DNA from 2 places in the Fictibacillus nanhaiensis genome. Region 2 is predicted to be linked to the other one. Evidence: riboswitches for the same ligand, from Rfam matches in the RefSeq annotation. Region 2 holds a riboswitch; the other holds the start of a gene.
The links. Region 2 has a riboswitch for S-adenosylmethionine ahead of ACFS5O_RS13985 (YezD family protein). Riboswitches for the same ligand answer to the same signal wherever they lie in the genome.

Region 1 (6,503 bases), on a different contig from region 2:
ATGAAATTAACTTACTAATAAAAGAACTTAAACGAAAGAGAGGATTCGTTATGGAAAAACAACATCCGCACGGAAACGATAAAATACCGGTCGCACTGCTTATTATTGACGTGATCAACGACTTTAATTTTCCCGAAGCGCCACTTTTGTTAAAAACGTCTGCACCGATTGCCGATAAAATTTATGATCTGAAAAAGCGAGCAAAAAATGAAAAGATTCCTGTTATTTATGTAAATGATAACTTTGGACAATGGCAATCAGATAAACACAAGCTTGTTGATTATTGCTCCACACAATCCGGTGGTGATTTCGTAAAAAGATTGCAGCCAGATGATGATGATTTCTTTGTCGTCAAACCAAAGCATTCTGGATTTTTCTCAACACCCTTATCTACTTTATTAAATGAGCTTGGTATCCAAACTTTAATCCTTTGCGGTGTAGCAGGTAATATATGTGTTCTCTTTACAGCAAACGATGCTTATATGAGAGGTTTTACACTTTATGCACCAGCTGATTGTTCCGCGTCTAATATAGAAGAAGATAACGAAAGAGCCTTAATTTTAATGGAAAAGACATTGAATGCTGATATCAGTAAGAGTGAAGACTTAAATTTAAGAGCAATCATCGATCAGGCAAATGAAAACAAACATAAAACGATGTATTAAATCGCATATTTACCATTAACTTTTTACCGATAATCTCACCACCTTTTCCAAACGTATGCTACAATATTCTTTGTCTGTAATTTTTCGTTTGTTATTTATAAGGGAGGAAAAGGAAGATGAGTTCAACCCCCTTTATCGCAGTTGAAGGGCCGATTGGCGTAGGGAAAACATCGCTCGCAAAAGCTATTGCTGAGCACTATAACTTTCAATTATTGAAAGAGATTGTAGAGGAGAATCCTTTTCTCGGAAAATTTTACGACAACATCGATGAGTGGAGTTTTCAAACCGAGATGTTCTTTCTTTGCAACAGGTATAAACAGCTTGAAGAGATTCAAGGACAGTATCTATCTAAACAGATTCCTGTCGTTTCTGATTATCATATCTTTAAGAACCGTATTTTTGCGGGTCGAACGCTAAAAGACGGTAATCTTCATAAATACATGCAGTGCTTTGACATCCTTACTGAGGATATGCCTGTACCGAACGTGATCATCTATTTAAACGCTAGCCTCGATACGTTGCTGGACCGCGTGCGTAAGCGTGGACGTTTTATCGAGCAAAATATGGAGCCTGCGTACTTAGAACAGTTAGCTGAGGATTACGAGACGTTCATGACTGCCTTTAAAAAGCAGCACCCCGAAATTCCTGTACTCTCTTTTAACGGAGATGACTTAGATTTTGTTGCGTATGAAGCGGATAAAGAAAAGATCTTTTCCCTAATTGATGCAACTCTTAAAAAAGGAGAAGTTGCGCGATGAGTAAACTCATACAATACGGAATCCCAAACGATGCTGTCATTACAGTGGCAGGTATGGTAGGTGCGGGGAAATCTACATTTACGAATGCACTTGCAGAAAAACTAAAGTTTCGTACATCCATGGAAAAAGTGGATAACAACCCATACTTAGAAAACTTTTATCATGATTTTAAGCGTTGGAGCTTCCACCTGCAGATTTTCTTTTTAGCAGAACGCTTCAAAGAGCAAAAAAGAATGTTCGACTATGGCGGAGGATTTGTGCAAGATCGATCGATCTATGAAGACACGGGTATATTCGCTCGTATGCACTTTGATAAAGGCAACATGTCTGATGTAGATTACGAAACGTATACTCACCTGTTTGAAGCCATGGTCATGACACCATACTTCCCGCAGCCTGATTGCTTGATATACTTAGAAGGCTCTCTTGATGATATCTTAGCTCGTATCCAGAAACGCGGACGTAAGATGGAGCAAGAAACACCGGTCTCTTATTGGGAAGAGATGTACGATCGCTATGAAAAGTGGATCGCTTCTTTCAATTCTTGCCCTGTGCTTCGTGTGAACATCAATGATTACGATCTTCGCGATAATCCAGAGTCCATCGATCATATCGTAGAAAAGATCGCACAAAAGATTGAGGCGAAACGAGAAGTTCGCTTATAAACATAAAAAACCCCGGTTCTCATCCTTATGAGCTCCGGGGTTTTATTTTAATTTATTTCTTCATCCATTCTGGTTTTCCGAAGCCTTCGAATTCCTTATCGATCACTTCTTCAAACTCCTTCGATTCCACTACCTTCTTAATATCTTTGGCAAATGCAGAATCTACATCCTTCGTGTTCACCACAACACGGTTACGGTATGTGTCCGGCATGTTCTCTAGTTGAATCGCATCCAATAAGTCCATCTTTGCTGCGAGTGCAAAGTTACCAGGTACAGCTGCAACATCTGCACTTTGAACAGCACGTGGAAGCTGTGCCGCTTCTAATGGTTTGAACACGAGTTTCTTCGGATTGTCTTTCACATCTTTTTCAGATGCTGTTAGTTCGTTGATTCCTTCTTTGATGGTGATCAGTTTTGCATCTTCAAGCATGAGCAACGTGCGCGCTAAGTTGACCGGATCGTTCGGAATAGCGACAGTGCTGCCTTCTTTTATGTCCTTAACTGATTTGAATTTCTCAGAATAGAGGCCCATCGGTGCTGTTGGAACGATGATGACTTCTGACAGCTTTAAGTTCTTTTCTTTTGCGAAATTCTCCATGTACACTTTGTGCTGAAAAAGGTTAGCGTCTAGATCGCCTTTTGATAATGCCATGTTGGGTTGAATATAATCGCTGAATTCAATGACTTTTACTTTGTATCCTTTTTTCTCTAGTGAGGGTTTGATCGCTTTGTTGACCATGTCTGTGTATGGTCCTGCTGTTGCGCCTAATGTTACTTCTTTTTCTTTTGACGCATCTGATGAAGATGAGCATCCTGCTAAGCCAAAAGCGAGCAGAGCTGTTAGTAGTGTAAGTATGATTTTTTTCATGATGATCCCCTTTTTAAAATTGTTTTTGCAAATACATGATGTTTTTGTGAGTGGTTGATTTACGTTCCAGATGCTCCCTTTCCGGGGGGCGTGCGGTGAGCCTCCCTAGCGCTTTGCGCTGGCGGGGTCTCACCTGTCCCCCTGATCCCCCAGGAGTCTCGCATCTTACACTCCAATCAACTTGCCCTTGAAGTCTTTTAAACCTAAACCTTTAAAGATGAATCTTTTCTCGTCTACCCTTTAGAAAAAAAATTATCTTTTATTTACAGCCTTTGCTGCACCGTCTCCGATGACTTGCATGAGCTGGACGATTACGATTAGTAGTATGACGGTTGTTAGCATGATCGTGTTGTCATAGCGATAGTAACCGAAGCGGATGGCGAAATCGCCGATTCCTCCTCCGCCGACGATGCCGGCCATGGCTGAATAGCCTAGCAAGCTGATGGCTGTGACTGTTATCGCTTGAACGATTCCTGGCTTCGCTTCTGGTAGAAGCACTTCACGGATGATCATCCATGGCGTAGCGCCTACTGCAACGGCCGCTTCAATCACGCCTTTATCGATCTCTCGTAATGACGTTTCTACGAGCCTTGCAAAGAATGGTATGGCTGCGACAGACAGTGAGACAGATGCTGCTGTTGGTCCGATCGTCGTTCCTGTGATCAGCTGAGTTAACGGTAATAAAGCGACTAATAAAATGATGAATGGCACAGAGCGGATCAAGTTCACAAGAATGCCCGCGATCTGTTTGATCCACGCATTCTCAAACAACAATCCTTTGTCGGTTATAAATAGGATGATTCCAAGCGGTAGGCCAACCACTAATGATACACCGAGTGATATAGCGACCATATATAGCGTTTCAAAGAATGCCTTATTCAGGTCTGGAAGGATGTTTAAAATAGAATCAAGCAACTTGTTTCACCACCTCAAGATTTTCTATGCGACTCTCAATATACGAGATCGCTCGCTTCACTTCAGCTTCTTCACCAACAAGTTCCATGATGAAGATACCAAGCGGTGTTTCCTGAATGTATTCGATCTTACCGTGAAGGATATTCCCTTTTACACGATAGTTTTGGAAAAGCTCAGAAACTACAGCTTCTTCTGCAATGGCTCCTTTAAACTGAATCTTGATCACTGTTCCTTTTCTGTTCTTAAGAAGAGGTTCTGGTAGATCCATCTGGATAACAGAGCTGATGAACGTTTTTGTGAGCTCTTTTTCTGGATTAGCAAATATGTTATACACATCACCCGACTCGATGATCTCTCCGTCCTGCATGATCGCCATTCGGTGGCAGATCTCTTTTACTACTTCCATCTCATGCGTAATCAGCACGATCGTAATGCCTAACTTTTTATTGATGGACTTTAGCAAGGAAAGAATCGATTTCGTCGTGTTCGGATCAAGAGCTGAAGTCGCTTCATCACAAAGCAATACCTTCGGATCGTTCGCAAGAGCTCTCGCAATACCAACACGCTGTTTCTGGCCACCACTCAGCTGTGAAGGGTACTGATCTTTTTGCTCCTCTAATCCCACCATTTTTAAAAGCTCATTTGTTTTCTCGTTGATTTCTTCTTTCGTTTTTCCTGCTGCTTTTAAAGCGAATGCGATGTTCTCAAAAACGGTCTTCGCACTGATCAAATAAAAATGCTGAAAGATCATGCCGATCTTCAGACGCTCCTCGCGCAACTCCTTTTTACCTAGTTTCGTAATCGGGATTCCATCAATTCTGATTTCTCCTGATGTTGGTTTTTCTAATAAGTTCAGACAGCGCAACAACGAACTCTTTCCAGCCCCGCTATATCCGACAATGCCAAAGATTTCGCCTTTATCGATCGTCAGTGAAACATTCTTTACCCCGACGATCTCTTTACCTTTTACTTTATATATTTTCGTAACGTCCTTGATTTTGATCATATGTCCTCCCCCTTACCATATAAAAAAGCCCTCTTCATTCCATGGAAGAGGGCGAATAAGTAAACATCGACTTATCTTCCAGAATGACTCACCATTCTGCAGGAAGTAGCACCGTTCCATTATGGAGGTTGCCGGACGTCATAGGGCCTGATCCCTCGGTCTCTCTGAATAAGCATTGCATTATTGAATTAAGTTATAGTTGTCATCATACGCCCTGTCTAAAAGTTCTGTCAATACTAAATTTTATTACTTTAAAGTGTTAGCGCTTACATACAATGAATGGTTAAAATACTTTAGGGTTTTCTATCGGTGTTTTTGAAAGTTTTTGAAAAAGAAAAAAACAACAACAAAAAACCTCATCTGAGTAACTCAGATGAGGTTGAATATGTATATGGAGGAGGTAGAGGGATTCGAACCCCCGCGGGTCGTTAAACCCCTGTCGGTTTTCAAGACCGATCCCTTCAGCCGGACTTGGGTATACCTCCGTGTGACTGACAAGAACTATAATAACATGCTGTTAAATAAAGTGTCAACGGTTTTCAAAAACTTTTTTAATTTTTTATATGAAAGTTTGTTTGTCTTTTTTGTAGGTACGATTTTACGGTACGTGTTCTTATATTTATTACACGTTCACCGCTAAAACTGTGTTTTCCACCTGAAACCTAAAGTTTTTCACCTATAAATCCTACTTTATCACCGGTAATCACCATCTTACCACCTGAAATCTTCTTACCACCACCGATACTAATACTTTTACACCCCAAAACATATAAAAGCTGACTCTAAAGGTCCTTTTGGAACCATTTTTGAGTCAGCTTCTTCATTTGTTTACTTAATTACTTCTTTGTTGCCCATATAAGGACGCAGAACTTCTGGAATGACAACAGTACCATCTTCTTGTTGGTAGTTCTCTAAGATAGCGGCTACTGTACGACCGATCGCAAGTCCAGATCCATTTAGCGTGTGTACGAATTCTGGCTTCCCTTTTGCATCACGACGGAAACGAATTTGTGCACGGCGCGCTTGGAAATCTTCAAAGTTAGAGCAAGAAGAAATCTCGCGGTACTCACCGTAGCTTGGAAGGTATACTTCAATATCATATTTCTTCGCTGCTGTGAAGCCTAGATCAGCTGTACACATGCTCAGCAAGCGGTAAGGAAGGTTGAGTAACTGAAGTACTTTTTCAGCGTGTCCTGTAAGCTTCTCGAGCTCCTCATAAGAATCCTCAGGTTTAACGAAGCGAACAAGTTCTACTTTGTTAAACTGATGCTGACGGATCAATCCTCGCGTGTCGCGTCCTGCAGATCCCGCTTCAGAACGGAAACAAGCGCTGTACGCTGCATACGTGATCGGAAGTTCATCAGCTGTTAGAATCTCTTCTCGGTGCATGTTCGTTACAGGAACTTCAGAAGTTGGAATCAAGAAATAGTCTTCTTCGCGAATTTTGAACGCGTCTTCTTCAAACTTTGGAAGTTGACCTGTGCCTGTCATGCTTTGACGGTTAACCATGTATGGAGGTAGCACCTCTGTATAGCCATGCTCATCTTCGTGCAGATCCATCATGAAGTTAATAAGAGCACGCTCAAGGCGAGCACCTAAACCTTTATAAAAAGCGAAACGGCTGCC
Region 2 (6,503 bases):
TTACGATGGCCGGTAACGACCGCAAAGCTTGAAGCGATGTTACGATGTGTTACGGGAATTCCCGCATAGGCAGGTGCTGCAATCCCTGATGTTATTCCAGGAATCACCTCAAACGGAATACGACTTTTTGCAAGTGTTTCTGCTTCTTCTCCGCCTCTTCCAAACACGAAGGGGTCACCGCCTTTTAGCCGAGTTACTACTTTTCCTTTTTGAGCGTGTTTAACTAAGAAACTGTTGATTGTTTCTTGCTTCATGAAATGGTAGTTTGGCAGTTTACCGCAATAAATTAAGTCGCAGTCCGGTCTTGCATAAGAGAGCAATTCTTTATTCACTAATCGATCATATAAAATGACATCCGCTTCCTGAATACAACGCAGACCTTTTACGGTTATCAATCCTGGATCTCCAGGGCCAGCTCCGACAAGATATACTTTTCCCATCATCATCACTCCTTAAGGATTTAATATCGTTTCACGTTCATAAAGCACGAACCCGTTGCCCGTACGAATTCTTTTCTTTTCATAAAGAGAGATCTCATCAACTTCAGGCTGTTTCAAAAAATACTTCTCGAGCTCGATGTCAACCAACTGAAAAGCCTGTTCATCTGTTGAAGCGGCTATCACAACGGGTATAACCGTTGATTTTGAAATGACTTCAAATCTGTATAAATACATAGCGAGACTCCTTTTTATGAGACTTTTTCTTCTAATTCTTCAGCAATTCGGTCCAGTTCTTTTTGAAGCTGTTCTAACCCAAGTCGGTTTATATAGTCAAAAAAGCTTTCTGCTGGAAGTTTTGTATTTTTAAATACAGTAAGGAAACGGAAAAGTACTTCGTCTAACGAATCCGCACGGAACTTTCCTTTTAGCTTTTCGTTAAACTTTCCGCCATCATCAAGTGTGCCTCCTACATAAATCTCAAAGGCTTGAACCATCTTTTTCTCTTTTGTTTTTAACAATACGCCTTGAAGGCCAATATCTGCGATCTGACGCTGACCGCAGGAGTTAGGACAGCCTACCATATGAATTCTAACGGGAACATCGAGGGTGATTTGCTGATCGAGAATCTCAGCAATTCTGCGCATTCTTTCTTTCGTTTCAACGAGTGCTAAGTTACAATACTCGATCCCGGTACAAGAAACAGAATGACCAATGAAAGATAGAGGCTGCGTGGTGATGCGTTTGAAAATTTCTTTTTGTAAAAGCAACTCGACGTTTTCGTGTTTCACATTAGGAATAATTAAGTTTTGAGAATTTACCGTTCGAATCTCACCGTTTCCGTATTTCTTTGCAATTTCAGCAAGCTCTAAAACTTCATCAGCATGAAGTCGGCCAACAGGTACGTTAAAGCCGATATAACTTAAACCCTCTTGCTTTTGAGGATGAACACCATAAAAGTATCCGCCGTTCCATGTTTTAAGAGCATCTTTTCCTTTAGAGTGAAGCGGTCCCGTATATTCTAGAAGCTTTTCTTTAAATTTTTCTGGTCCCCAATCCGCCATCAAGAATTTAAGGCGTGCAAGGTGACGCTTTTCCCGATAACCATAGTCACGGAAAATGGTAGTAATTGCGATTGAAACCTCTTTTACCTGATGCGGTTCAATAAACACATCAAGGGGCTGTGCTAAGAATGGTCTAGATGATAAACCGCCGCCGATCTTTATGTGAAATCCAGGTATCTCTTTATCTTCAATTTCTTTCAAAGCTGGAGTAAATGCCACACAGTTAATTTCAGCATGAGCACTATTGTTCACATTGGAGCTAATGGACATTTTGTATTTTCTCGGCAAATTTGAGAAATCTTCATTATGCTGAAAGAACTCATAAACTTCTTTTACAATTTCAGTGGTATCGAAGAGTTCGTGAGGATCGATGCCCGCGATTGGGTTCCCCATGATGTTTCGCGTAATGTCCCCACACGCACCCGCGCTCGACAACCCAACTGCTTCTAACCGATTAAAGATATCTGGAATCTGTTCAATGGTCAGCCAGTGAAATTGAATGGCCTGACGTGTCGTGATATCGAATACGTCTCTTCCATAATCTTTGCAAATATGAGCTAATGCTTTTACTTGTTCATAACTTAAAATGCCTGATGGAACATTAACCCTCATCATAAAATAGCCGTCTTCTTTAGGACGCTGCAGATATAGGCCAGCCCACTTGAAACTATCCCATTCTTCTTTCGGAATAGAAGAAAAGCCGTTTTCTGCGTAATGAGGAATATCTTCAAATATTTTCAATCCATCTTTTACGAGCTTTTTTTGTTCTGTTTTGTTGATCTTCGGATTATCTGCCCACGCTTTTTCATATGCCATCGTTTTCGATCTCCTTTATCGTTAGTTAAATCAACTTCCTGTTTTTCAAATAGTTTAAGATGACCTCAACACTCTCGGTAACGCTTTGTTCGTTCGTATAAATGGTAAGAGCAGGTGATACCGGTTCTTCGTAAGGTGAATCAATTCCAGTAAAATCTGGAATCTCACCTTTTCGCGCTTTGTCGTACAATCCCTTTGGATCTCTTTTCTCACATTCTTCGATTGGACATGATACAAAGATTTCAATAAACTCTTCTTCTGAAACAATTGCCTTTGCCTTCTCTCGATCTTGTATAAATGGAGAGATAAACGCTGTCAGCACAACCGTTCCATTATCAACAAACAGCTTAGAAACTTCTGAGATTCTGCGGATGTTTTCCGTTCTATCTTCATCTGAAAACGATAGGTCACGGTTTAATCCATTTCGGATGTTGTCTCCATCCAGTACATAATTCCGGATGTTTCGATCGTAAAGTTCTTTTGCAAGTGCATTTGCAATGGTTGATTTTCCAGAACCAGAGAGACCGGTAAACCAAAGAACAAAACTGGAATGGTTATTTTGCTTTCTTCTGTCTTCTACTGTAATCGAGCTATCGTGCCAGATTATATTGTGCGGTTTGCTCATTAGAATCTCCTTTTCGCTCTTTTTCTTCATGTTTTCTTAGCCCTTTTATTAAGACTTCTACTACTTCTTTACGGCTAAAAGTGCTAGGCGGCAAATCACCATTACGAAGCAGTTCTCGTACCTTTGTTCCAGATAAAATCACATGATCTACACTTGTGTGAGGACACGTTTTAGAAGAGGCCATTGCTTCACATTTTTTACAGAAAAAACTGTGTTCAAAGAAAAGTGTCGTTATACCGATTTCATCTGCTGTAAACTGTGAAAAGATTTCTTGTGCTTCATATGTCCCGTAATAATTACCGACGCCTGCATGATCACGGCCAACAATAAAATGTGTACAGCCATAATTTTTTCTAACGAGAGCGTGAAAAATGGCTTCACGCGGACCTGCATAGCGCATTGCGGCTGGAAAAACAGCTAGGAAGACACGGTCACTTGGATAATAGTTTTGTAAAAGAACATGGTAGCTCTCCATTCGAACATCAGCTGGTATATCATCTGATTTCGTTTCACCGACGAGCGGGTTTAAGAAGAGGCCATCCACCGTTTCAAGCGCTGTTTTTTGGATATATTCATGTGCACGGTGAACTGGATTTCTCGTTTGAAAGCCTACTACTGTTTTCCAGCCCATATCACGAAACGTCTTTCTCGTTTCACTAGGATCGAGATGATAGGCTTCGAATTCCTTTTTCAGGGGACGTTTAACGAGCGTGATGTCTCCGCCTACATACACAGAAGGACGATCCAGCAATTTCTTTACACCAGGATGATCGTTATCAGTCGTTTTGTAGACTTTCTCTGCTTCTATTTGCTTAATAGGAGTATAAATATCACTAACCTGCAGGATTCCGTAAGTATCTCCTTTGTACGTTAACCGAACTTCTTCACCCACGCTGAGTCCTTCAGCTGTTTCGCGATTCACCGGTAACGTGATTGGAAGGCTCCAAACCGTTCCATCACTTAGTCTGATGTCATGAACAACAGATTGATAGTCTTCTTGATTTAAGAATCCTGTTAACGGGCTATATGCTCCTATAGCGATTAATTCAAGATCACTAAGTGCTGTCGCATCGAGAGTTATTTCTTTTTTTATGTGTTGATAAGGTGTCTCTGGCTGATAACGGTTGATTAATTTTCCTCCATGGGGCTGTATGGTACTCATTAAGTTTCTCTCCTCCTGAGATTCTCTTTATTGGCTATCGCTTTGATGAAGGCCGCATTCTAGTTTTCCTAAACCAGACCAACGTCCAGAACGAAGGTCATCTGCGTTTAGTGCTGCTTGTGTACATGGCTCACAACCTATACTTGGATAGCCATTATCGTGAAGTTTGTTATACGGCAAATCATATTTGTGGGCGTAACGCCAAATGTCTTTCCAAGTCCAATGAATAAGCGGACAAATTTTAATGCTTTTAAATCGCCCGTCCCGATTAACAAATTGCGTGTTTTGGCGGGTAGGTGATTGTTCACGGCGCAGTCCTGAAAGCCAGGCTGCTACTCCATTCAGTTCTTCTTCTAAAGGAATCACTTTTCGAATATTGCAGCATTGATTCGGATTTGATTTCCAAAGCTGTTCACCATACTTACTTGCCTGTTCTTCAAGAGATAAAGCCGGTGTTTTTAATTTGATACGAAGGGATGGATATCTTTTCTTCGCTGCTTCAATGACTTCATACGTTTCTTGAAAATGCAGATGCGTATCAAGAAAAACAATTTGAGCATCCGGTTTTACTTGATGAACAAGATCAACTAGGACGCTTCCTTCAAGTCCGAAGCTGCACGCATAAACCAGATCATCTTCATACGTTTCATAAGCCCACTTCAAAACATGCAGTGCACCTTTTGTGGGGTTATCACTGTTAAAATCACGCGTTTTGTTGTCCCATGTTTCGTACGTTAGCAATGTGTTACCTCCTTCTTGCCATTAAAAAAGCGGCTTTAACGTTTTTAGGACTTTGCCCAATCGTTAAAACCGCCTCTAGTTTTCTAGTCAGCGAGCTATTTAATTCTGACCTTCTCGTTTTTTTCGAGTTGAATTACTTTTCCATCTTGTACGATTAATGTGATCGATCCAAATTTGATACTGCTCAGCATTTGTTTAAGCTGAGGAAGAAAATCGTTTGCACTCTTTTCGTTCGCCACTCCACTGCCTCCCTTTCTAACATTCTATCTTTAAAAGGCTTTTTTCTAAAAATGTCGTTTGGTCATTTTTGTTTTGTCTTCATTGACAAGTTGATTGGAGCGCAAGATGCGAGACTCCTGGGGGATCAGCGGGACAGGTGAGACACCTAAGGACACAAAGTGTCGAGGTGGCTCACCGCACGCCCCCCGGAAAGCGAGCATTCTGGAGCGGAAATCAACTACTCTCAAGAGCAACAAAAAAACCTTCCCATTTCGGAAAGATAGTGGAGGTAAACGTATTACCTTATCTTCCAAAATGTAAAAACATTCTGCTGGAGTTAGCACCTTACGATTGCAGGTTGCCGGGTTTCATCGGGCCAGATCCCTTCACCACTCTTGATAAGAGTTTAAATTTTATAAAATCATATCATATCTGAAATGGATATCAAGACCTATTTTTTCATTTTTCTATTTTTACAAAAAATTTAAACAAACAGTTGACTTTTTATCTTTTAGGATCATATAGTATTAACTAAAATTTAATCCGTATCGCTGATCGGTAAACCGAAGGCTCTTAACATCACTTGTTAAGGGCCTTTTTATTTTGAGGAGGAAGAATATGAAAAAGTTAATCGTATTGGCTCTAATTGGTCTTGTTGCACAGTTGATTGATGGTTCACTAGGTATGGCTTATGGCGTTACATCTACATCATTGCTCTTAGTAGCGGGAATTGCTCCTGCAGCTGCATCTGCATCAGTACATCTTGCTGAAGTCGTAACCACTGCGGCATCCGGCGCTTCTCATATTAAGTTCGGAAACGTTGACCGGCAAGTCGTTCTTCGTCTAATCCTCCCCGGCTCTATAGGAGCTTTTGTAGGTGCTTGTTTTTTAAGTAACCTGCCTGGAGATGTTGTTAAACCATATATCTCTATCTTTTTAATTATCCTTGGGATTTATATCTTATATCGTTTTTTGTTCAAACTTGGAGAGAAGAAACAAACAGCGAATGGTAAACCTTTTACAAAGAAACAACTTATTCCACTTGGATTATTAGCAGGTTTTTTAGATGCTACAGGTGGTGGAGGCTGGGGCCCAGTCACTACTCCGGTCCTAATGGCAAAACAAGATCTAACAACCAGAAAAGTGATCGGTTCTGTCGATACGAGCGAATTTGCAGTAGCTGTTTCTGCTTCACTCGGTTTCTTTATCGCCCTTGGTTGGGAACAAGTTGAATGGCTTTGGGTCGGAGCTTTAATGATTGGAGGAGTGATTGCGGCTCCCATTGCCGCGTGGCTTGTCCGTCTTATACCCTCACACATACTAGGGGTCTTAGTCGGAGGGCTCATCATTATTACCAACACAAGAACGCTTCTTCACACTCTTGGAGTGCCACATAACATGTTGTTCTCGATCTACTTTGTACTTGCTGCTTTTTGGGC

Region 1: it holds a riboswitch for S-adenosylmethionine, as region 2 does, so the genes downstream of both, ACFS5O_RS19420 (methionine ABC transporter ATP-binding protein) here and ACFS5O_RS13985 (YezD family protein) in region 2, are expected to answer to the same signal.

The regions. Positions count from the first base shown of each region.
Region 1 covers NZ_JBHUPF010000012.1:7,134-13,636, reverse strand. Annotated here, with positions in the region: gene ACFS5O_RS19445 (cysteine hydrolase family protein) at 51-665, shown strand; gene ACFS5O_RS19440 (deoxynucleoside kinase) at 782-1,423, shown strand; gene ACFS5O_RS19435 (deoxynucleoside kinase) at 1,420-2,088, shown strand; gene ACFS5O_RS19430 (MetQ/NlpA family ABC transporter substrate-binding protein) at 2,141-2,956, opposite strand; gene ACFS5O_RS19425 (methionine ABC transporter permease) at 3,209-3,871, opposite strand; gene ACFS5O_RS19420 (methionine ABC transporter ATP-binding protein) at 3,864-4,877, opposite strand; SAM riboswitch class I at 4,946-5,052, opposite strand; tRNA gene ACFS5O_RS19415 (tRNA-Ser) at 5,270-5,362, opposite strand; gene serS (serine--tRNA ligase) at 5,706-6,503, opposite strand, start outside.
Region 2 covers NZ_JBHUPF010000006.1:2,008,763-2,015,265, reverse strand. Annotated here, with positions in the region: gene cobA (uroporphyrinogen-III C-methyltransferase) at 1-440, opposite strand, end outside; gene ACFS5O_RS14010 (DUF3906 family protein) at 453-674, opposite strand; gene ACFS5O_RS14005 (nitrite/sulfite reductase) at 689-2,317, opposite strand; gene cysC (adenylyl-sulfate kinase) at 2,343-2,942, opposite strand; gene sat (sulfate adenylyltransferase) at 2,908-4,104, opposite strand; gene ACFS5O_RS13990 (phosphoadenylyl-sulfate reductase) at 4,132-4,845, opposite strand; gene ACFS5O_RS13985 (YezD family protein) at 4,941-5,084, opposite strand; SAM riboswitch class I at 5,365-5,469, opposite strand; gene ACFS5O_RS13980 (sulfite exporter TauE/SafE family protein) at 5,683-6,503, shown strand, end outside.